DNA from 4 places in the Mesorhizobium bavaricum genome. Region 3 is predicted to be linked to each of the others. Evidence: riboswitches for the same ligand, from Rfam matches in the RefSeq annotation. Region 3 holds a riboswitch; each other region holds the start of a gene.

What was found. A riboswitch is a leader RNA that binds a small molecule or an ion and turns the genes downstream of it on or off. The one in region 3 is predicted to bind thiamine pyrophosphate.
Region 1: it holds a riboswitch for thiamine pyrophosphate, as region 3 does, so the genes downstream of both, thiB (thiamine ABC transporter substrate binding subunit) here and thiC (phosphomethylpyrimidine synthase ThiC) in region 3, are expected to answer to the same signal.
Region 2: it holds a riboswitch for thiamine pyrophosphate, as region 3 does, so the genes downstream of both, thiC (phosphomethylpyrimidine synthase ThiC) here and thiC (phosphomethylpyrimidine synthase ThiC) in region 3, are expected to answer to the same signal.
Region 4: it holds a riboswitch for thiamine pyrophosphate, as region 3 does, so the genes downstream of both, AC1RZR_RS16690 (YkoF family thiamine/hydroxymethylpyrimidine-binding protein) here and thiC (phosphomethylpyrimidine synthase ThiC) in region 3, are expected to answer to the same signal.

What each region holds. Positions count from the first base shown of each region.
Region 1 covers NZ_CM165566.1:1,604,773-1,610,607, forward strand. Annotated here, with positions in the region: partial or broken gene AC1RZR_RS07810 (ABC-F family ATP-binding cassette domain-containing protein) at 1-1,316, opposite strand, end outside; gene AC1RZR_RS07815 (thiamine diphosphokinase) at 1,318-1,962, opposite strand; TPP riboswitch at 2,051-2,164, shown strand; gene thiB (thiamine ABC transporter substrate binding subunit) at 2,208-3,206, shown strand; gene thiP (thiamine/thiamine pyrophosphate ABC transporter permease) at 3,450-5,072, shown strand; gene thiQ (thiamine ABC transporter ATP-binding protein) at 5,065-5,835, shown strand, end outside.
Region 2 covers NZ_JBXAYV010000002.1:97,231-103,065, reverse strand. Annotated here, with positions in the region: gene AC1RZR_RS36730 (hydroxymethylpyrimidine/phosphomethylpyrimidine kinase) at 1-315, opposite strand, end outside; gene AC1RZR_RS36725 (thiamine phosphate synthase) at 306-911, opposite strand; gene AC1RZR_RS36720 (thiazole synthase) at 908-1,681, opposite strand; gene thiS (sulfur carrier protein ThiS) at 1,684-1,881, opposite strand; gene thiO (glycine oxidase ThiO) at 1,850-2,848, opposite strand; gene thiC (phosphomethylpyrimidine synthase ThiC) at 2,845-4,680, opposite strand; TPP riboswitch at 4,783-4,899, opposite strand; gene queE (7-carboxy-7-deazaguanine synthase QueE) at 5,157-5,835, opposite strand, start outside.
Region 3 covers NZ_JBXAYV010000001.1:510,241-516,075, forward strand. Annotated here, with positions in the region: gene AC1RZR_RS35180 (phosphomannomutase) at 1-1,277, opposite strand, end outside; gene AC1RZR_RS35185 (hypothetical protein) at 1,800-1,970, opposite strand; gene AC1RZR_RS35190 (hypothetical protein) at 1,902-2,117, shown strand; gene queC (7-cyano-7-deazaguanine synthase QueC) at 2,785-3,483, shown strand; gene queD (6-carboxytetrahydropterin synthase QueD) at 3,483-3,839, shown strand; gene queE (7-carboxy-7-deazaguanine synthase QueE) at 3,836-4,573, shown strand; TPP riboswitch at 4,819-4,935, shown strand; gene thiC (phosphomethylpyrimidine synthase ThiC) at 5,039-5,835, shown strand, end outside.
Region 4 covers NZ_CM165566.1:3,389,008-3,394,842, reverse strand. Annotated here, with positions in the region: gene AC1RZR_RS16705 (ABC transporter substrate-binding protein) at 1-631, opposite strand, end outside; gene AC1RZR_RS16700 (ABC transporter ATP-binding protein) at 624-1,403, opposite strand; gene AC1RZR_RS16695 (ABC transporter permease) at 1,400-2,224, opposite strand; gene AC1RZR_RS16690 (YkoF family thiamine/hydroxymethylpyrimidine-binding protein) at 2,260-2,868, opposite strand; TPP riboswitch at 2,859-2,972, opposite strand; gene AC1RZR_RS16685 (LysR family transcriptional regulator) at 3,144-4,064, opposite strand; gene AC1RZR_RS16680 (SDR family oxidoreductase) at 4,212-4,949, shown strand; gene msrA (peptide-methionine (S)-S-oxide reductase MsrA) at 5,003-5,521, opposite strand; gene AC1RZR_RS16670 (glycosyltransferase family 39 protein) at 5,655-5,835, opposite strand, start outside.

The DNA.
Region 1 (5,835 bases), on a different replicon from region 3:
GTTTCCATGTCGAGATCGTTGGTCGGCTCGTCGAGCACCAGAAGGTTTGCCGGCCGCGCCAGCACGCGCGCCAGCAAGAGCCGCGCCCGTTCGCCGCCGGAAAGCTCGCGCACCGGCGTACGTGCCTGCTCAGCCTTGAACAGGAAATCCTTCATGTAGGAGACGACATGGCGCTGCTCGCCATTGATGACGAGGTTCTCGCCGCGTCCGTCGGTGAGATATTGCGCAAGCGTTTCCTGCGGGTCGACCGCCTCGCGCTTCTGGTCGAGTGTGGCGATCTCCAGATTGGTGCCGAGCCGCACCGAACCGGCGTCGGGCTTCATCTCGCCGGTCAGCATCTTCAGCAGCGTCGTCTTGCCGGCGCCGTTCGGCCCGACCAGGCCGACGCGATCGCCGCGCTGGATGCGGGTCGAGAATCCCTTGACCACGGTGAGGTCGCCAAAGCTCTTCTCGATGTTTTTCGCCTCGATCACCAGCTTGCCGGATTCGGCTGCGTCGCTGGCCACCATGGTTGCCGAACCTTCGGCGCCGCGATGGCCGCGGAAGCGCTGGCGCATGGTCTGCAGTTCACCCAGCCGGCGCATGTTGCGCTTGCGCCGCGCCGTCACGCCGTAGCGCAGCCAGTGCTCCTCGCGCACGATCTGGCGCCCGAGCTTGTGCTGTTCTCGCTCTTCCTCTTCCAGCACAAGGTCACGCCATTCCTCGAAATGGCCAAAGCCCTTGTCCAGCCTGCGGGTCTGGCCGCGGTCGAGCCAGACGGTGGCGCGCGATACGCGCTCGAGGAAGCGGCGGTCATGCGAGATGACGACGAGCGCCGAGGAGGTGCGGACGAGCTCCTCTTCCAGCCACTCGATCACCGAGAGATCGAGATGGTTGGTCGGCTCATCAAGCAGCAGAATATCGGGCTCCGGCGCCATGACGCGGGCGAGGGCGGCGCGCCTTGCCTCGCCGCCGGAAAGATCGTTCGGTCGCTCCTCGCCCGACAGGCCGAGATGCTCCATCAAATAGCTGGCGCGATAGGGATCGTCGGCGGGGCCGAGCCCCGCCTCGACATAGGCGCGGACCGTTGCAAAACCCTCCATGTCGGGCATCTGCGGCAAATAGCGGACGGTCGCCGAGGGCTGGCGGAACACCTCGCCGTCCTGCGGTTCGATCAGGCCGGCGGCGATCTTCAGCAGCGTCGACTTGCCGGACCCGTTGCGGCCGACCAAAGCGATCTTGTCGCCGGCCGACGCGGTCAAGGCGGCGCCATCGAGCAGCGGCGTGCCGCCGAAGGTCAGTTTTATCCCGTCGAGATGGAGAAGAGGCGGGGCCATGTCAGCTTTCAGGTAGAGGATAAGGGTGAGCGAGCAACAACGCGCGGCCATGGCCGAGCGTGACTTCGAGGCGACCCCTGACCTCGTTGGAGATGGTCAATGACGAGCCGAACGCCACCTTGACGTGATCGAGCGGCCATTTGGCGCCGGTGACTGTCAGGCCGGAAAGATCGGAAAAGCCGAGCACCGAAAACAGCGTGCCGTCGGCATAGTCGAAGCCGGCTTTCCCGGGCAGCAGCGGGGCGCCTTCCTGGGCGCCGCTGCTCAGAAGCATCCTCGTCCCGGCCTCGGCCAGCCGCAGGGCGAGCGCCAGATGCAGGAAGGCGTGGTCGGCGCGCTTGCCGCCGAAGGCGCCGGCGAGCACCAGGCTGGTCGCGCCGCGCTCCAGCGCGGCGGCGATGGCCAATTCGCCATCGGTCTTGTCCTTCTCCGCCGGGAAGGTCCGGCGGGGTACGGCGGCGAGATCGTCCGGCAGGTTGGCGGGCACGGAATCGAAATCACCCACCCACAGTTCCGGGACAAGACCCAGCAGCCGCGCATGGCCGATGCCGGCGTCGGCGGCGATGACGCGGGAGCCTGCGACCTGGCGGTCGAGCCGGGGCGTGCGGATGAGATCGCCGCCAAGCAAGATGGTGAATGTGCTCATATCGTGTGGCCCTTACCAGCCCGGCACGGGAAACGGAAGGCCGGCAAACTCCCACTTGCGTGAGGGATCGGCCGGGCCTATGTGTCGAAACGCTCTAACGGGGTGCCGGACGCGATCTTCGCGGACCGGCTGAGAGGCAAGTCGCCAACCCGCTGAACCTGATCCGGTTTGTACCGGCGGAGGGATTAGACGTTTCGGACAGTCCGACGCCTCAATTCCTTTCAATTCGAACGAAGGAGGCGCCGATGCGCACGCTTTTATACTCTCTTGTCTCTGCGATGGCTGTGGTCCTGTCCGGGCCGGCCTTGGCCAAGGACAAGCTCACCATCTACACTTACGAGAGTTTCACCGCCGACTGGGGTCCGGGTCCCGTGGTGAAGAAGGAATTCGAGGCCGAATGCGGCTGCGATGTCGACTTCGTCTCGGTCGCCGATGGCGTCGCGCTGCTCAACCGCGTCAGGCTGGAAGGGGCATCGACCAAGGCCGACATCGTGCTCGGCCTCGACACCAATCTGACCGCGGATGCCAAGGCCACAGGCCTGTTTGCGCCACATGGCGCGGTGTCCGATGTCAGTGTGCCGGGCGGCTGGAGCGACGACATTTTCGTGCCTTTCGACTATGGCTATTTCGCCGTCGTCTACGACACCGAGAAGCTGAAGAGCCCGCCGAAGAGCCTGAAGGACCTGGTCGAAGGCAGTGCCGACGACAAGATCGTCATCCAGGATCCGCGCACCTCGACGCCGGGCCTCGGCCTGCTGTTGTGGGTGAAGTCGGTCTATGGCGACAAGGCGCCGGAGGCCTGGGCGAAGCTCAAGGCGAAGGTGCTGACCGTGACGCCGGGCTGGAGCGAGGCCTACGGCCTGTTCACCAAGGGCGAGGCGCCGATGGTGCTGTCGTACACCACCTCACCGGCCTATCACATGGTCACCGAGAACACCGAGCGTTACCAGGCGGCGTCGTTCGAAGAGGGCGAGTATCTGCAGATCGAGGTCGCCGGCATCACCACCACAGGGGCCAAGAATCCGCTGGCGGAAAAGTTCATGGCCTTCATGACCGGACCGAAATTCCAGGATGCCATCCCCGAGACAAACTGGATGTTCCCGGCCGGCAAGACCGACAAGCCGCTCAACCCGGCCTTCGACAAACTGGTCAAGCCGACCAAGACCTTGCTGTTCAGCCCCGAGGAGGTCGCCGCCAACCGCAAGGCCTGGGTGGATGAATGGCTGGCGGTGATGAGCAAATAGGCTGTGGCAACCGATCGAAGATGAGTGCTCTACGGCGCCCCCCTCTGTCCTGCCGGACATCTCCCCCTCAAGGAGGGAGATTGGCAGCTTGGGAGCTGGCGCTCGTCCTGCGACATCTGAGATTAGTGACGGCTGATCTCCCCCCTCGTGGGGGAGATGTCCGGCAGGACAGAGGGAGGCGCGAAGGAACGCGGCGCCCGCTGAACTCCAGTCAATGGCAGGTCTCGGGTCAGGCGGTCCCGCGTGCAACGCGCGTCCTCTGACCCCCGCATCAGCGCCGGTATCATCGCGCTTGCCGCCATCGCGCTGCTGATCGGCGGTGCGTTTGCCGGACTGCTCGTCGAAGGCGTTCACGATTTCTCCGGCGCCTGGGCAGCCTTCAATCCTTATCTCTTTCGCGTTGTTCGCTTCACTTTGTGGCAGGCCGTACTCTCGACGCTGCTTTCGGTGGTGCCGGCACTGTTCGTGGCACGCGCGCTGTCGCGGCATCCGCGCTTCTTTGGCCGCGCCTTCATCCTGCAGCTGTTCGCCGTGCCGCTGGCGCTGCCGGCCATCGTCGCGGCACTCGGCATTCTGGCGCTTTATGGCCGCGCCGGCTATTTCGCCGGCGTGTTAAGCGTGATCGGCGGTGGAGACTGGTCGGGCATCTATGGCCTGTCGGGTATCCTCGTCGCCCATGTCTTCTTCAACCTGCCGCTCAGCGTGCGGCTGTTCCTCGAGGCACTGCAGACCATTCCCGCCGATCAGTGGCGGCTGGCGAGCCAGCTCGGCATGGGGGCGCGGCCGGCGTTCCGGCTGATCGAATGGCCAACGTTGCGTGCGGCGTTGCCCGGGGTCGCCGGGCTTGTCTTCATGCTCTGCATCACCTCGTTCACGATCGTGCTGACGCTCGGCGGCGGGCCGGCCGCGACGACGCTCGAAGTCGGCATCTACCAGGCGCTGCGCTTCGATTTCGATCCCGCGCGCGCCGTGACGCTGACCCTGCTGCAGATCGCCTTGACGTTTGCCGTCGTGCTGGCGCTGACGCGGCTTGGCGCCAATGTGGTCGGCGACACCAATCTGCCGGTTGCGACACGCCGCTATCTTTCGGTCAACGGGGCCGAGACCTCACTGAACGTCGTGCTCATCGTTCTGACGCTGCTGTTCGTTGCCGGACCGATGGTCGCCACGGTGATGGCCGGGCTTGGCGCCGATCTCGGCCGGCTGGCCGGTGAGGTCGCCGTGCGGCAGGCGACGCTGACCAGTGCGGTGCTCGCCTTCCTGTCGGCGCTGCTTTCCGTGACGTTGTCGCTGGCGCTGACCATGGCGCGCCGGGCGCTGGCGTTGAACCGCCGGACTGGTCCCAAGAGAATGCTGGAACACGCCGCCGATACCGGTGCCGGTTTTGTCCTCGTCGTGCCGCCGATCGTCGTCGGCGCGGGCTGGTTCCTGTTGCTGCGCCATGTCGGCGATGTCTTTGCCATCGCCCCGGTCATGGTCGTCACCGTCAACGCTGTGATGGCGATGCCGTTCGCACTGCGCGCCGTCCGTCCCGCCTATGATGCGGCGAGCGAACGTCATGAACGGCTCTGTGCTCAGCTCGGCATTGCCGGCTGGAACCGGTTGATCGTGGTCGACTGGCCATCGCTGCGGCGGCCGCTCGCCACGGCTTTCGCTTTCGCCATGGCGCTGTCGCTTGGCGATCTCGGCGTCATCGCGCTGTTCGGCAGTGATTCCGTGCAGACGTTGCCCTACCTTCTGCTGGCGCGCATGGGCAGCTACCGCACGCAGGACGCCGCCGGCCTGGCGCTGTTGCTCGGCCTCGTCTGCCTCGCGTTGATCGTAGCGGCGCACTGGCTTGGAAGGGAGAAGGATCGGGATGCCTGACGGGGCGGCCAGCAGGTCTGAAAAGGGTGTTCCGGTGCGGCTGGACCAGGTGTCGTTCAGCTATGGTGACGCGCCGCTTGTCTTCGATGTCGATTTCGCCGCGTCGAAAATCACCGCCATCATGGGGCCAAGCGGTTCTGGCAAGTCGACGCTGCTCAACCTGGTGGCCGGCTTCGAGACGCCGCAGTCAGGCCGCGTGCTGATCGGCGGCGCCGATGTCAGCGCCGAGCCGCCGGCAGCGCGAGCTGTGTCGATGGTGTTCCAGGAAAACAACCTCTTCGCCCATCTTTCCGTCGAGCAGAATGTCGGGCTCGGCCGCTCGCCATCGCTGCGGCTGACCGAAGCCGACCGCGCCGCGATCGCCGAGGCGCTCGAACGCACCGGCCTTGGCGGCAAGGAAAAGCGCCTGCCGCGTGAACTCTCCGGCGGCGAGCGCCAGCGCGTCGCCCTGGCCCGCGTCCTGGTACGCAACCGGCCGGTGCTCCTGCTCGATGAACCCTTTGCGTCGCTCGGCCCGGCGCTGCGCGACGACATGCTGGATCTGGTGGCCGCAGTCCACGCCGAACGGGGCATGACGGTGCTGTTCGTCACCCACCAGCCGGGGGATGCCCGCCGCATCGGCGAGCACGTGGTGTTTCTGGACAACGGCGTTGTCGCGGCAACCGGCAAGGCGGATGATTTCTTCACCGGGGCTGGCCCGGAAGCGTTCCGGCGCTATGTCGGTGCAAGCGCCGGGAATGCCGTATCACGGGATGTTGCCCGG
Region 2 (5,835 bases), on a different replicon from region 3:
CGCCGGCACGTGCGGATTTTCGCGCAGCGCGGCGGCAACGGCAACAACGATCTCAGCCGTTGCGAGCATGCCGATCTTAATGGCCGCCACCTCGTTGGCCTGCAGCGCGGCGCGCATCTGATCGGCCACAAGATCGGGCTGCGAAGGATGGATTTCCATGACGGCTTCGTGCGTCTGCACCGTCAGCGCGGCGACAGCAAGGCAGGTTCGCACGCCAATCGATGAGATCGTCTCGATGTCACGCGCAATTCCGGCTCCGCCGCTGGAGTCCGAGCCACCGACGACGAGCACATAAGGGTCTCGCCTCAGCGCCATCGGCCTGTCTTTTCGATCCATTCCCGCGTGCGCGCTTCGGGGTCGTCGTTCAGCGTGATGTCGGTCACCACCGCCGCGCTGTCCGCGCCAGCCGCAAAGACACCGTTGAGCCGGTCCGGGTTGAGACCACCAATGGCGACCAGGGGAATCGGTGCGACCCGGCGCTTCCACTCGCCGATCCGTTCGAGTCCTTGCGGCGCCCATTTCATCTGCTTCAGGATGGTCGGGTAGATGGGGCCGAGCGCGATGTAGTCGGGCTCGGCGGCCATGGCCGTTTCCAGTTCGATATCATCATGGGTGCTCAGTCCGAGCCTCACGCCGGCTGCCCGAATCCGCGAACGGTCGGCGGTCTGCAAATCCTCCTGGCCGAGGTGGACGAAGTCGCAGCCTTCCTCGATTGCCAGGCGCCAGTGGTCGTTGACGATGAGCTGGCAGTGGTGCTGGGAGCACAAGGCCTTTGCCTTGCGGATTTCGGTGCGCAACCCGGCCTGATCCATGGTCTTGATGCGGAGCTGAACCAGCCTGACGCCGAGTGGCACCAGCCGCTCGATCCAGGCAGCGCTGTCGACGATCAGGTAGAAGGGATCGAGCTTCATGAAAAAACTGCCCTGCCAATTGTCGGCGTAGATGGCAAGGCGACGTCGCGCGGTTCGAGCATTCCCGAGTTGAAAGCTTCACGACCGGCCTCGACTGCCTTGCCGAACGCACGCGCCATGCCGACCGGATCAGCCGCCCTGGCGACCGCCGTGTTCAGGAGCACGGCGTCAAAGCCGAGCTCCATGACGGTTGCCGCATGCGACGGCCGTCCGAGCCCCGCATCCACAATCAGTGGGACATCGGGGAAATGTCCGCGCATCGAGCGCAACGCCATGATGTTGACCGGCCCGAGCGCGGAACCGATCGGTGCGCACCACGGCATCAAGACCTTGCAGCCCGCCTCCAGCAGCCGCTCGGCGACAACAAGGTCGTCGGTGGTGTAGGGAAATACCGCAAAACCGTCCTCGCACAGGATGCGGGCGGATTCGACCAGGCCGAACACGTCCGGCTGCAGCGTATCGTGGTTGCCGATCACTTCGAGCTTGATCCAGTTGGTGCCGAAGACCTCGCGCGCCATTTTCGCGGTCGTGACCGCTTCCTTGACGGAGTGACAGCCAGCAGTGTTGGGCAGGATTCTGACGCCGAGCGAGCGGATCAACGACCAGAATTGTTCGCCGGCCCTACCGCCCGCCATCTCACGCCGCAACGAGACGGTCATCACCGACGTGCCCGACGCCTTGACCGCATCGGCAAGGATGGCCGGCGAAGGATATTGAGCGGTACCGAGAAGCAGGTGGGAAGGGAGCGTCGTTCCAAGGAGATCGAACATGGTCAACCGCCCTGCATGGGTGAGAGGATTTCGATCCGGTCGCCGTCGCTCAACTGGAATTCCGCGCGGTTGGCTTTGTGCACGAGATCGTTGTTGACGGCCGTTGCCAGCCAATCGCCCTCATAGTCGAGCGCGGCAAGCAGCTCGGCCAGTGTGGTGGCGGCAACCTCATGCACTTCGCCGTTGACCATCAGTTTCATGCGCAAGCTCCTTGGTTCCTTGATTGAAAACCAGGTCGGCCGCCTGGCGCGCCATGGCGGGGGCGAGAAGAAAACCATGGCGATAGAGCCCGTTGATCGCGACGGTGCTTCCACATGCCTCGACACGCGGCAGGTTGTCGGGAAAGGCCGGACGGACGCCGGCGCCGGTCTCAATGATGCCAGCCTCGCCGAAGGCCGGATGGAGAGCATAGGCCGCGCCCAAAAGCTCCATCATCGAACGCGCCGTGACCGGTCCTGTGGACTGGCTTTCGATCATCGTCGCGCCAACCATGAAACGGTGATCGGTACGCGGCACCACGTAGAGCGGAAAGCGCGGATGAAGCAGCCGGACCGGGCGTGACAGCGAAATGTCCGGCGTGCGCAGGATCAGCATCTCGCCGCGAACGCCGCGCAGGCCGTCGTCTTCTGCCGCCATCCCCGTGCAGTCGATCCGGCGATCGAAACCGGAAATGTGCCGGGCATCGGCGCCGAAGCGGAATTCGACACCCATGGCAGCGAGCCTGTCATGAAGTGCCCCCATCGCGTGGCGCGGGTCGAGATGAGCCTCATCGGGGAATAACAGTCCGCGCCGGAAGCGGCCGGCGAGGTCGGGTTCCAGGAGCGCAATCTCATCTTCATCGACACGCCGATGGCCGGACGTGCGGCTGGCGAACCGGTCAAGCTCGCCCGCATCGCGCGGTGCAGCAACAACCAGTGTTCCGGCCCGTGTCACCTGGCCGGGCAGTACCTCGTTCCACCAGTTGGCAGCGTCGCGGCCCAGGTCCAACACCGGCTGCTCAGCGCTTTCACGCTCGCACCATGGCGCCAGCATGCCGCCGGCGAACCACGATGCGTTGCCACCGATGCCATGCCGGGTCTCGGCGACTGTGACTGTCGCGCCGCGGGCGGCGAGCTCGAAGGCGGCGGTGAGGCCGGCGACGCCGGCCCCTTTGATCAACACCCTCATGACGGTTCCGGCGCCTCTGGCATGAGCGGTGCGTCGGTCTCGTCTACCGGCAGGTAGAGATCGCCGCCCTCGCGGTATTTCGCGGCCATTGCCGCCATGCCCTCTTTCTGTGCCTCGGCGCGGATGTCGTGAGAGATACGCATGGAACAGAATTTCGGCCCGCACATCGAGCAGAAATGCGCCAGCTTGTGCGCCTCCTTAGGCAAGGTCTGGTCGTGGAAGGACCGCGCGGTTTCGGGGTCGAGAGACAGGTTGAACTGGTCCTCCCAGCGGAACTCGAAGCGCGCGCGGGAAAGGGCATCATCCCTGACTTTCGCGGCCGGATGGCCCTTCGCCAGGTCGGCGGCATGGGCGGCGATCTTGTAGGTGATCACGCCAATCTTGACGTCGTTGCGATCGGGAAGGCCGAGATGCTCCTTGGGCGTGACGTAGCAGAGCATGGCCGTGCCGAACCACCCGATCATCGCCGCGCCGATACCTGAGGTGATGTGGTCATAGCCCGGCGCGATGTCGGTCGTCAGCGGCCCAAGCGTATAGAACGGCGCCTCGCCGCACACAGCGAGCTGCTTGTCCATGTTCTCCTTGATCTTGTGCATCGGCACGTGGCCGGGCCCCTCGATCATCACCTGGCAGTCCTTTGCCCAGGCGATCTTCGTCAGCTCGCCGAGCGTTTCCAACTCGGCGAATTGCGCCGCGTCGTTGGCATCGGCGATCGAGCCGGGACGAAGGCCGTCGCCGAGGGAAAAGGACACATCATAGGCACGGCAGATGTCGCAGATTTCCGCGAAATGCTCGTAAAGGAAGCTTTCCCGGTGATGGTGGAGGCACCATTTGGCCATGATAGAGCCGCCGCGCGAGACGATGCCAGTGACCCGGTCGACGGTCAGCGGGATGTAGTGCAGCCGCACGCCCGCATGGATGGTGAAATAGTCGACGCCTTGTTCGGCCTGTTCGATCAGCGTGTCGCGATAGACCTCCCAGGTCAGATCCTCGGCGACGCTGCCGACCTTCTCGAGCGCCTGGTAAAGCGGCACGGTGCCAATCGGCACCGGTGAATTGCGCACGATCCAGTCGCGGATGTTGTGAATGTTGCGGCCGGTCGACAGATCCATCACCGTATCGGCGCCCCAGCGGATCGCCCAGACCATTTTTTCGACCTCCTCGGCCATCGACGATGTGACCGCTGAATTGCCGATATTGGCGTTGATCTTCACCAGGAAATTGCGGCCGATGATCATCGGCTCGCTCTCGGGATGATTGATGTTTGCGGGAATGATCGCCCGTCCGCGCGCCACCTCCTCGCGCACGAATTCCGGCGTGACGAAATCAGGAAGCGCCGCGCCGAAGCTTTCGCCGTCGCGATGCAGCTTGCCGCACAGGCTCTCGCGTCCGAGGTTCTCGCGGATGGCGACGAACTCCATTTCGGGCGTGATGATGCCGGCACGCGCATAGGCGAGCTGTGTCACCGCCTTGCCGGCCTTGGCCCTGAGCGGCCGGTTGCGTAAGGGAAATTCCGGCGTCAGGCGCTCACCCGTGACAAATCCATTGTCTTCGGGCTGGACATGGCGGCCGTCATAGGCTTCGACATCGCCGCGCGCCGCGACCCATTCGTGGCGAAGCCGGGCAAGGCCCTTGTCGATGCTGGTTTCGACAGTCGGGTCGGTATAGGGGCCTGACGGATCGTAGACGGTGACAGGCGGCTCCCCGGCTGTCGGATGGACGGAGATTTCGCGCATCGGCACTTTGATGTGCGGATAGAGGACGCCAGACTTGTGGATCTTGCGTGAGGCGGGCAGTGGTCCCGTCGACACGGCGGGGGTGAGGGCATTCATCTTGAGGCTCCTTTGCTCGTGCATTGGAGACCCAGTTCTGTGCCGGAAGGATGAAAAGACGCTTTGCTCGACCTGCCGAAACAGGACCTCGGGCGTAAACTCCCGCAAGCGCTTGCACCGTCCCTACGCCAGTATGAACTGGATCAGGTTCAACGGGTCACTGCGCCGCGAAAGCCAGCAGTATCTCAGCCCCTTGCCGGGACTCCCCTGGTGAATGCTCCGAATTGAACGAGCCGGCGCTATCTTGTCAAGCGCATTCGGCCGGAGGCTTGGCCCGAGGCGGCGATCGGCGACCAATCAACCCTGGGGAAGCGCGCGCACGTACCGAGAGCAAGTCACGCCTGGAGGAGCGCGAAGCACCGGCGATAGGCGAGCCAGCATGCGGATTCGAAACCTTTTCCAGCACGGCATTTTCGGGCTTTCTTGGCCGACGTTGCTGCCGACAACTGGATGTCCGTCTACGTCATCGGCGTGGGCTAGACGCCCCGTTTGTTTCCCCAGAGCAGAACATGAAGCTGCGGCAGTACACGCGCCTCGAACCACCTGTCACGGGTCACTTTTTCGACCAGCCATTCCATGCGTTTCATCACACCGGCCATGTCGATCAGCACGTCTTCGTTACCGGGACGCGGCGGCGTGTGATTGCCAGGCTGGAGATAGACGGGTAATCGCGGGTAGCGCGCCGCGGCGTCTTTGGCATAGGCATAGTCATCATCGTCGAAGACGACGAGCTTGAGCGTCATCTGCGGCTTATCCTGCGCCGCCTCGACGCAGGCGTCGAACGCGGCCCAATCCGTCGTCATTTCGCTTGAGGGCGGCTTGGGGCTGAGCACCAGCACGTCGAGATCCGCGAACCATTGCTTGGACACCGAGCCTTGGGTTTCCAATGCAAAGCGGTAGCCCTCACCATGCCCGCGGTCGATTAGCGGTCCAAGCGGCTGGATGGCCGGATTGCCGCCCGATAGCGACACCATCACGGGCTGACCGCGGGAAAGCGCAATGACCTTTTGCCAGACCGCATCGGTTGACATCATCTCCCAATCATGGCGGAAGCGACTGTCCACCGCATGCAGGCTGTCGCACCAGGAACAGCGATAATCGCACCCGCCCGTTCTTACGAACACCGTGGGCAAGCCGATCAGCATACCTTCACCC
Region 3 (5,835 bases):
AGCATCCGCGCCCTGAGGCCATCGGTTTCGTCAATTTCGGCGACGGTCCCGAACGAGGCAAGAAAGTGCTGCAGTGCCTTCCGGCTTGCGAGATGATCCATCAATCTGCGCGAACTTTCCGCGGGGAAGTTCTGAAGCCGGTCACTGGCGCACACAGGAAGATTCCAAAGCCCGCGCAGTCGCGACAGCTTCTTTTTTGTCGACGCCATGGTACTGAGGACGGCCAAAATCGGGAGGAATGAGTCCCGCGTCGGCAGTGCAGTCAATGTCTTCCCATTCACCACACAATCCGAGCCCAGCAGAACACCACCATTGGCCTCAAAGCCGACGATGACGCCGCCGGCGCCGTGTAATGCTTCCATTGCTTCAATGACAAATGGAGACCCGACTTTCGTCCTCAGGACCGCGAAACCAAAGGCCTTCGAAATTCCCGAATTGGAGGTCACCGGCGTCACGATCGTGTCTGCCTTCAGGAAAAGAGCCGTTGCAAGCCCACCCAGGTCGCCGCGAAGAAGATCGCCATTTTCATCAGCGATGAGAGGCCGATCAGCGTCCGCATCGGTCGACACGATGGCATCGAGACCGAATTCGCGGACCCACTTCTTCAATTTCGCGATTGTTGCTGCGTCCACGGCCTCGGTATCGACAGGTACGAAGGTCCCGGTTTTCCCGACGGCGACCACGCTGGCACCGAGCGATCGAAGAACCTGTACCAACAGTTCCGCCGCGACCGAACTGTGCTGATAGACACCAAGTCTCATGCCGGAAAGTGAGCCCGGCTCCAGCATATCATGGGCGCGCTCTCGATACGAGGCGATCGCTTCTTCACGGTGCATAGGCCACGTCGTTCCCAGACAAGCCGTTGGTGAGCAATACGCAACTGATCTTTCGGCTACAAAGCGCGTAATCGCGGCCTCATCCGCCTTGCTGATTTCACCATTCGGGCCATAGAATTTGATGCCATTGCGATCGGCTGGAATGTGCGACCCGGTGACCATAAGAGCCGCCGCGCCGTGTTTGCATGCATATAGTGCCAGCGCAGGCGTAGGTATGGTGCCGCAATCGATCGGCTGGAAACCATTTGCGGCCAACGCCGCCATGCAATTGTTGGCTATCGCCTGACTGCTGTCACGTAGGTCGCGGCCTATGAAGACCGAACTATTCGGCTGAACCCGGCTGGAAATCAAACGCCAAGCGAAAGCTTCGGCATAAAGTCCGCTGGCCTTGCCGACCAATTCCGAAGCCAAACCTCGAACGCCGCTTGACCCGAATTTCATGATTTCGCTTTGCTAGTGGACAGGCAGGGTGGGGTCATGTTGCAATGGGCTAGTACTTTCTATTGCAAGGGCCATCGCTCTCAGCCACCTGTTGTTCAGATATGCGGTCTCTACAACACGGTGTGGCGTAAGGACCCCTCAGAGTTCCGCCGAACAGCAGGGCATCCACTGGCACAGGGGCATCCACAGTTCTCCTTCTATTGGAATCTTTTGGCGCGCTCATCTAATGATCGAGGCAGTAGAGTGATCGATCGGTGCCTGCCGGTATTTCGCTATGCAGCATCATGACAGATCCGTAAACTTGGTTGTTTGGATGGAATGCATCCATGGCATGGATAGGGCTAGAAGGCCGTCTCGATCAGCGCAATGGAACCTGTGATTCTTAGGTATTTGGATTAAGGTCAGCCAGAGCGCTCGCCGACCATGGCGTCGCCTAGGGCGCTAGACCCAAGAAGCAGGAACCGATGCTGGGATCAGCTGGGACAACGATCAGCGCCGACAATGTCTTGCCTTGCGACGCCTTCAGTCTAGGAAAGTTGTTCTGGAATTGCGTTCGATCAAGGCCCAGCGCAAAACCTTGATGCAGTCGTCGCCGCCGCAATCTTCGCCTTCGGCTTTGTCTACATCCATCAGTTCGAGGACGGAAACGGCCGCATTCACCGCTACCTGATCCACCACGTCCTTGCCATGCACCGCTTCAATCGCCGGGAGTGGTGTTCCCGTATCGGCCGCGATCCTGGACCAGATCGACGAGTACAGGCGTATGCTGGAGAGCTATTCGAAGCGCTTCTGCCATTGGTCGAAGGGGAACTGACGCCGCAATTCAAGTCCGGGTGCTGAATGACACCGGGGATTTCTACCGATACTTCGATGCAACCCCGCACGCCGAATTTCTTTATGCCTGCGTTCGGCGGACGATCGAACGGTTCCTTCCCTACGAAACAGCTTTTCTGCAGCGCTACGATCAATTCCGGTAACATGTGAATGCCTTTATCGACACGCCTGAGCGGCTGATCGATCTGCTCTTCCGTTTCCTTAACCAGAATGGTGGCCCCTATCGAGCCGCGCCCTCGGAAAGGAATTTCCCGCTCTGACCAATGACAAAGCGCGGGCGGCTCGAGGCGATCTATGCGCAGACCAGAAAACGGCAAAGCACGCGGCAGAAGCCTTTCACTGGGACTGCCGGTCGACCCTTGCGTTATCGCCGAACTCGGGACGTCAAGTTCTGGAGCAAACCGGACAAGCCGAAGGTGTGTCGGGAATGCTGCTGCGCCACGGCAGTGATTTCTGCATCGTCTATACGCCTACATACGCAGTGGCGGATTAAGCCCCCCAGCGGTCGAAGATGCGCGACAAGTCGCGTGCAAAGTCATCTTGGGGACCCTGACAACAAGGTACGTGCGCTCAATCGCGTCCACCCCATTCACAAAACCGGCTCGGTGGAGTAGTGGGAACGCAGAGAAATCTCCGGTCGCAGCCTTACCCGGTCAAAACAAGGACTCAAACTATGAATGCCCTCGTCATCTGCTCCGGCGGATTGGACTCTGTTTCGCTCGCTCACAAGGTGGCGACCGAGCAGAAACTCATTGGCCTGCTTTCGTTCGATTACGGCCAGAGGCACAAAAAGGAACTCGGCTTTGCCGCCATCTGTGCCAAACGGCTGGGTGTTCCGCACCAGATCGTCGATATCCGCGATGTTGGCCGGAACCTGAGCGGCTCGGCGCTGACTGATGATGTGGACGTGCCCGACGGGCACTATGCCGAAGACTCCATGAGGATCACGGTGGTGCCGAACAGGAACGCCATCATGCTGGCTATCGCCTTCGGGGTTGCCGCCGCGCAGAAGGCCGATGCGGTGGCCACTGCCGTCCATGGCGGAGATCATTTCATCTATCCCGATTGCCGACCCGCTTTTATCGACGCCTTTCAGACGATGCAGAACCATGCGCTCGCAGGCTACGCCGATATCCGCCTTTACGCTCCCTATGTGAATATGTCGAAGGCCGACATCGTCAGCGAGGGGGCAAAGTACGCCACACCGTTCGAGGCGACGTGGTCCTGCTACAAGGGCGGTGCACGTCACTGCGGTCGCTGTGGGACATGCGTCGAACGGCGCGAAGCATTCGATCTGGCCGACATCACCGACCCGACAGATTATGAGGATGCAGACTTCTGGCTGCACGCTATCCAGACAAGGAGCGCGTGATGTTCCGCATTACCAAAGAGTTCCACTTCTCGGCCTCGCATCAGCTCACCTCCTTGCCACCAGATCATCAGTGCGCGCGTCTACACGGCCACAACTACATCGTCGTAGTGGAGCTTTCAGGTGGCGAACTGAACGAACATGGCTTTGTGCGCGACTACCACGACCTGGCGGCGCTCAAGCACTACATCGACGGGACGTTCGACCATCGGCATCTTAACGACGTTCTAGGGCATGACCGTGTCACGGCGGAATGTCTGGCCAGGCACTTCCACGACTGGTGCAAGGTGCGGCTACCACAAACCTCCGCCGTGCGGGTGAGCGAGACGCCGAAAACCTGGGCGGAATACCGGCCATGACTAACGCAATGCAGCCCGGAATCCGCGTGAGCGAGATTTTTGGGCCGACCATTCAGGGCGAAGGCATGCTGATCGGCTTGCCCACGGTGTTCGTAAGAACAGGCGGGTGCGATTATCGCTGTTCCTGGTGCGACAGCCTGCATGCGGTGGACAGTCGCTTCCGCCATGATTGGGAGATGATGTCAACCGACGCGGTCTGGCAAAAGGTCATTGCGCTTTCCGGCGGTCAGCCCGTGATGGTGTCGCTGTCAGGCGGCAATCCGGCCATCCAGCCGCTTGGCCCGCTGATCGACCGCGGGCATGGTGAGGGCTACCGCTTTGCATTGGAAACCCAGGGCTCGGTGCCTAAGGAATGGTTCGCGGATCTGGACGTGCTGGTGCTCAGCCCCAAGCCACCCTCAAGCGAAATGACGACAGATTGGGCCGCGTTCGACACCTGCGTCGAGGCGGCGCAGGATAAGCCGCGGATGGCGCTCAAGCTCGTCGTCTTCGACGATGAGGACTATGCCTATGCCAAGGACGCCGCGACGCGCTACCCGCAATTACCCGTCTATCTGCAGCCCGGCAATCACACGCCGCCGCGTCCCGGTAACGAAGACGTGCTGATCGACATGGCCGGTGTGATGAAACGCATGGAATGGCTGGTCGAAAAAGTGACCCGTGACAGGTGGTTCGAGGCGCGCGTACTGCCGCAACTTCATGTTCTGCTTTGGGGAAACAAACGGGGCGTCTAGCCCACGCCGATGACGTAGACGGACATCCAGTTGTCGGCAGCAACGTCGGCCAAGAAAGCCCGAAAATGCCGTGCTGGAAAAGGTTTCGAATCCGCATGCTGGCTCGCCTATCGCCGGTGCTTCGCGCTCCTCCAGGCGTGACTTGCTCTCGGTACGTGCGCGCGCTTCCCCAGGGTTGATTGGTCGCCGATCGCCGCCTCGGGCCGAATGCGCTTGACAAGATAGCGCCGGCTCGTTCAATTCGGAGCATTCACCAGGGGAGTCCCGGCAAGGGGCTGAGATACTGCTGGCTTTCGCGGCGCAGTGACCCGTTGAACCTGATCCAGTTCATACTGGCGTAGGGACGGTGCAAGCGCTTTGCGGGAGTTTACGCCCGAGGTCCTGTTTCGAGCAGGCGGCCAAAGCGTCTTTTCATCCTTCCGGCACAGAACTGGGTCTCCAATGCACGAGCAAAGGAGCCTCAAGATGAATGCCCTCACCCCCGCCGTGTCGACGGGACCACTGCCCGCCTCACGCAAGATCCACAAGTCTGGCGTCCTCTATCCGCACATCAAAGTGCCGATGCGCGAAATCTCCGTCCATCCGACAGCCGGGGAGCCGCCTGTCACCGTCTACGATCCGTCAGGCCCCTATACCGACCCGACTGTCGAAACCAGCATCGACAAGGGCCTTGCCCGGCTTCGCCACGAATGGGTCGCGGCGCGCGGCGATGTCGAAGCCTATGACGGCCGCCATGTCCAGCCCGAAGACAATGGATTTGTCACGGGTGAGCGCCTGACGCCGGAATTTCCCTTACGCAACCGGCCGCTCAGGGCCAAGGCCGGCAAGGCGGTGACACAGCTCGCCTATGCGCGTGCCGGCATCATCACGCCCGAAATGGAGTTCGTCGCCATCCGCGAGAACCTCGGACGCGAGAGCCTGTGCGGCAAGCTGCATCGCGACGGCGAAAGCTTCGGCGCGGCGCTTCCTGATTTCGTCACGCCGGAATTCGTGCGCGAGGAGGTGGCGCGCGGACGGGCGATCATTCCCGCAAACATCAATCATCCCGAGAGCGAGCCGATGATCATCGGCCGCAATTTCCTGGTGAAGATCAACGCCAATATCGGCAATTCAGCGGTCACATCGTCGATGGCCGAGGAGGTCGAAAAAATGGTCTGGGCGATCCGCTGGGGCGCCGATACGGTGATGGATCTGTCGACCGGCCGCAACATTCACAACATCCGCGACTGGATCGTGCGCAATTCACCGGTGCCGATTGGCAC
Region 4 (5,835 bases), on a different replicon from region 3:
CGGCATAGATGAAGCTGCGCTGCCTGACGCCCTTCAACTCGGCTTCGACACCTTCCCAGGTCGAGACCTCCAGCGTGAAATCGACCGAACCGTTGGCCAGCGCCTCATAGGCCGAAGTGCCGAGCGTCACCGTCTCGAATTTGCCCTTGCCACCATCGTGGCGGATGATGGTGCCGATCAGCGCGTTTTCCCAGGCACTGCCGAAGCCGCCATAGGTCAGGCCGTCAAGGTCTCTCGGGCTTTTGATCTCGCTGCGCGACGCGTTGAACACCAGCCGGCCGGTTTCGGATTGCACCACGGCATAGACCCCCTTCAGGTCAGCTCCGGCGGCTTTCTGGGTGAACAGGCTGATGGTGCCGTTGATGCCGAAATCGGCGACGCGGTTGGCAACGAGCGTGCCGGCCCCAGTATCGCTGTAGGGCAGGATGTCGACCTCGAGTCCGGCTTCGGAATAGAAGCCTTTGTCGCGGGCGACGAACAGCCCGATGTGGTTGGTGTTGACCGTCCAGTCTAGTGCGACGGTGACCTTTTGTACCGCCGATTGCGTTTGAGCCCGGCCCGCTCCGGCAATGAGTGGAACACCCGTGGCAAGGGTCAGCAACAAGGCTTGCCGGCGCGTCAAGTCAGTCATGATCGTATCCTTTGGATGGGTGTGGGTTGGGTCCGGGATTGAGGATGATGTCGAGAATCTCGGCTTCAAGCGTGCTTGCCTGCAGCGCGGCCACTCCGGTGGGATCGCGCGGCCGCGGCAGCGGCACCTTGATTTCGCGGACGATGCGGGCCGGGCGTGCCGACAACACATAGATTCGGTCGGACAGGAACACGGCTTCGCGCACATCGTGGGTGATCAGCAGCGCCGTCCAGCGGTGATGCCGCCACATCTGTTCCAGCCAGCGCTGCATGGCGGTGCGGGTCAGTGCGTCGAGCGCGCCGAACGGTTCGTCGAGCAACAGCATGTCGCGCTCCTGCACCACGGTGCGCAAAAGCGCCGCGCGCTGGCGCATGCCGCCCGACAGCTGCGCCGGAAAATGCCGCTCGAAGCCGGCAAGCCCGAATTCGGCAAACAGCGGCGCGACGCGCGCCCGCGCCGCCTTGCGCCTGACGCCTTGCACTTCGAGCCCGAGCGTCGTGTTGTCGAGGATGCGTCGCCACGGCATCAGCGCGTCACGCTGCGGCATGAATGCGAAATGCCTGCCGTAGTCGTCGAGCGGCGCGCCGTCGAAGAACATCTCGCCCTCGCCGTGCTGCGCGCCGGTCAGAAGCTGGAACAGCGTCGATTTGCCGGCGCCCGATGGACCAAGGATGGAGACGAATTCACCGGCGCCGACGCAGAGCGAAATGCCGGCAAGCACGTCGAGCCCGCCGAAGGCCTTGCGCACATGCCGCAGCTCGAGCCTGCTCATGGCCGCGGCCCCATGCCGGCGGGTTGCTTGCCGGCGGCCCGTTCCCAGGGCATGACAAGCCGCTGCAGCAGCACCGTCAACGCGAACAGGACAAGTGTCAGCGCAGCGCTGACACCGACGGCGGCCAGCACCAGATCGGGGCGGAAATTGTTCTTGGCGTTGAGCATGTAGATGCCCAGCCCCTTCGCCGCACCGGCATATTCAGCGAAGATGGCGCCGACCACGGCATAGGTGATGGATATCCTCAGGCCGGCGAAGAAATAGGGCAGCGCCGACGGCAGCCGCGCCAGCACGAAGACGCGCCAGCGCCCTGCCCCCATCGCGCGCAGCATCTGGCCGATCTCGGACTCCGTCGCCTCGTAGCCCTCGACCAGTGCCACTAGCATCGGAAAGAAGGTGACCAGCGCCACCAGCATGATCTTGGGCGTCAGCCCGAAGCCGAACCACAGCACCACCAGCGGCGCGATCGCCACCAGCGGCAAGGTTTGGCTGACGATGAAAACGGGAAACAGCGCACGCCGCAGCGGCTGGAAGAAATCGACCAGCATCGACAGCGCAAAAGCAGCGCCGAGTGAAAAGGCAAAGCCGATCAGCGTGGCGCGAATGGTGGGAATGGCATTGTCGACCAGCACCTCGCGATTGAGCACCGCCTGCTCGAACACGCGCGACGGCGCCGGCAGCGTCGTCGGCTTGATGCCGGAACACGTGGCGTAGAGCTGCCACGCCAGAAGCAGCAGCCCGACCGAGATCACGGCTGGTGCTGTCTTGACAACAAGGCTCGCGATCGGGCGCGAAGCGACTGATGGTGAGGCCACGGACATAACCTTTGACGAGGTCGCGCGAAAGCGCGGCTGGCTCAGACGGCCGACGGGCTGTTGGCCGAGACCGTGACGTCGAGGGTTACGTGGCCGGCGCCGGGCCCGAAGCGGCAAAAGGCCTCGTCGAGCGCCGAAAAGATCGCGCCGGCATCCCCGCGCAATTTCGTGCAGAAATGCTTCGAGCGCTCATAGACGCCGGACTGCTTGAGAAAATCGATGCAGCCGTAGATCTCGTCCATGTGGTCGTCGGTGCCCATCACATAGAGCGAGAACTGCGCTGCCGCCGGCTGGCCGGTGGCGGCCGCGCCGCGCACCGCCGCGATTGCCGCGTCCTTGCGCGGGCCGAGTGGCCTGGCAGGTCCGCCAAGCGCATCGGAGCTGCAGATCGGATCATCCGGCTCGCCGGGGCAGCCGCGCGAGATGGTGGCCGACAGCACGCAATGTTTGCCGCTGCGTGCCGCCGCCACGAACAGGTCCCGGATCGCCGGAAACAGCACTTCGGGCGGCCCGACCAACAAGGTCGAGATGTCGTCGGTCTCGATCCTGAGCCGGTCGCGGTAGGGATCGAGCGCGCCCAGCGCGCCAAGGATGACACCGACGAAATCGTCGGCCATGGGATATAGGGAAATCTGTGCGCCTGAAAACATCGCCCGCCTCGCTCCGCTGGTATTACCCAGATCAGCTTCTAGGGTCTGTGGGCTTGCCGCCCCCGTCTCAGCCCCGACCGTACGGAGCACCCCTGTGGATGCGCGGGTTAAAGCACCATTCGAGCTGAAGCGAAAGCCGTTTTTTCGGTGCTCTGCGCCAAAAGCATTGCGCCAGGCCCAGGCCCTGAGCGCAAACCGTCGGTGCTGCCGGACCGGAGTTTGTCGGCAACCTTCGCTGCCGCAACCGAAACCCGGGCCGTTCGAGCGACAAACGCTCAACCAGCTGGCAGCGTCTGGCGGCCGGCATGCGCATGGCGCATGAAATCGACGAAGGCGCGCACGGCCGGTGGTGTATGACGCTGCTTCTGATAGCAGAGGAACCAGCCGGGAAAGGTCGCGCACCAATCATCCAGCAGCGACACCAGTTGGCCGGCATCGATCAGCGGGCGCACGAGGTCTTCCGCCCAGAAGGCGATGCCGACACCCTGCACAGCGGCGGCAATCGCCATGTCGCGGCTGGAGACGACAAGCGGGCCGTTGACCGCGACCGAGAACCACTGGCCATCCCTGGCGAATTCCCAGGGATAGAGGCCAGCACTGCCCGGCCGGCGCCAATTGATGCAGCGGTGCTGGAGCAGATCGACCGGTGCCGACGGCGATCCGCAACGGGCGATGTAGTCCGGCGAGGCCACGGCGAGCTGGCGCAGCGTGCCGCCAAGCGCCACGGCGACCATGTCGGCTTCGAGAAATTCGCCTAGCCTGGCGCCGACGTCATAGCCGGCCTCGACAATATCGATGGCCGCATCGTCGATCGTCACATCGAGCACGATGTCCGGCCATGCCTGGTGAAAACGGCCGAGCACCGGCTCCAGATAGGTGGCGGCGGCAACGCTTGGCATATGGACGCGCAAGATGCCGGCCGGCGTGTCGCGCAAGGCGGTCGCATCGCCGACCGCCGCCTCCATCTCGGCCATGGCCGGCGCGAAGCGCGCATGCAGGCGCGCGCCGGCTTCAGTCAGCGAGAGGCTGCGGGTCGTGCGGTTGAGCAGGCGCAGGCCAAGCCGCGCTTCGAGCTGACGGATCGTCTGGCTGAGCGTCGACGCCGACATCCGGAGATCTTCAGCCGCACGGGCGAAGCTGCCATGCGCGACGACAGCGGCAAAGGCCTTCAGTTCCGCATACTCGCTACCGCGCATTATACCGGATTCTCCAATGAGTATGATGATATTCTATCATATTCTCCGTAGGGCGTCTGCAGTCCAGATTGAGGATATGGCTCCAACGTGCCGAGCAGGATCGGCACCGAATGCCTTTGAATCTCCTTCTGAGCAGGAGCAACGAACATGCGGAAACTCAATGGAAAAATCGTCCTGGTAACCGGCGCCTCCTCGGGCATTGGCGCGGCAACCGCGCTGGCGCTGGCGGCGCAAGGCGCGATCGTCGCCATCGCGGCGCGGCGCCGGCAGCGGCTCGACGATCTGGCCACACGCATCCGCGACAACGGCGGCGAAGCCTTGGCCATCGAGGCCGACATCACCGATGAATCCCAGGCAGCCGCCATGGTCCGGCGCGTGTTGGAAGACTATGGCCGGCTGGACATGCTGTTCAATGTTGCCGGTGTCGGCGTCGCCGCCCCGTTCCAGAACACCACCACCGGCGAATACCGGGAAATGGTCGATATCAACATTCTGGGTCTGCTCTACGCGATCAACGCGGCGCTGCCGGCGATGAAACGGCAGGGATCGGGGCACATCGTCATCGTCTCGTCCGGCACCGGCCGCTACATCCATCCATCGGTGGTCTATTCCGGCACCAAGCATGCGGCCAGCGCCATGGCGGAATCGCTGCGCCGCGAAATCGGCAAGGACGGTATCCGCGTCACAGTGATCGAACCCGGCGCGGTCAGAACCGAATTCACCGCCAACATGCGCGACGATGTGCGGATGGCGGTCGAGCAAAGATTGGGCGACATGGAGCAGTTGGAGAGCGAGGACATCGCCGCCGCCATGCTCTACGCGGTCTCGCAGCCGCCAAGGGTCAACGTCAACATCCTGACGCTCTATCCGACGCAGCAGGCTTGATCTGCGGCAATCGGCAAGGCGTGGATCGGGGCCTGGCCCCGATCCTGTGAACCCTACGAAACCGCCTTCTCGCGAACCGGCAGCTTCCAGCCCGGCCGGACGAAGTGGCAGGTGTAGCCGCTGGGATATTTCTCCAGATAGTCCTGATGCTCGGGCTCGGCTTCCCAGAAGTCGCCGACCGGTGCGACCTCGGTGACGACCTTGCCCGGCCACAGGCCGGAGGCGTCGACATCGGCGATGGTGTCTCCGGCAACGCGCTTCTGCTCATCGCTGGTGTAGTAGATCGCCGATCGATAGCTCATCCCGACATCGTTGCCCTGGCGGTTGCGGGTCGTCGGATCATGGATCTGGAAAAAGCGCTCCAGTAGCGTGCGATAGCTGATGATGGCAGGATCGAAATTGATCTCGATGGCCTCGGCATGGGAGCCATGGTTGCGGTAGGTGGCGTTTGGTACGTCGCCGCCACTGTAGCCGACACGGGTGGAGATGACGCCGGGATAGCGCCGTATCAAATCCTGCATGCCCCAGAAACAGCCGCCGGCAAGCACTGCACGTTCGGTCGAAGTCGCCATATCACGTCTCCTCAAAAGCAATTCCAGGAAAAGTGTAGCGGTTTTTCCGTCTGGAATTGCGCAAAAGCAAGTTTGGATCTCCCCATAAATGGGCATTGTCGCTTGCTTCGTCCAGCGGACCGGCCGACCTGCTTCAGTTGCTCGTTTGGGCGAGGCTGTCGATCGCACTCGGCAACTGCGGCGCGCCGGGCGGAACGGCGGCAAAACTGATCGCCACCGGCGGCGCCTTGAGCGACCAGTCGAAAAGAACAGTCTTGACCGGGACGTTGCCCACCCACGCCTGCAGCTGAGCTGGCACGTCGCGCCCAGGCCAG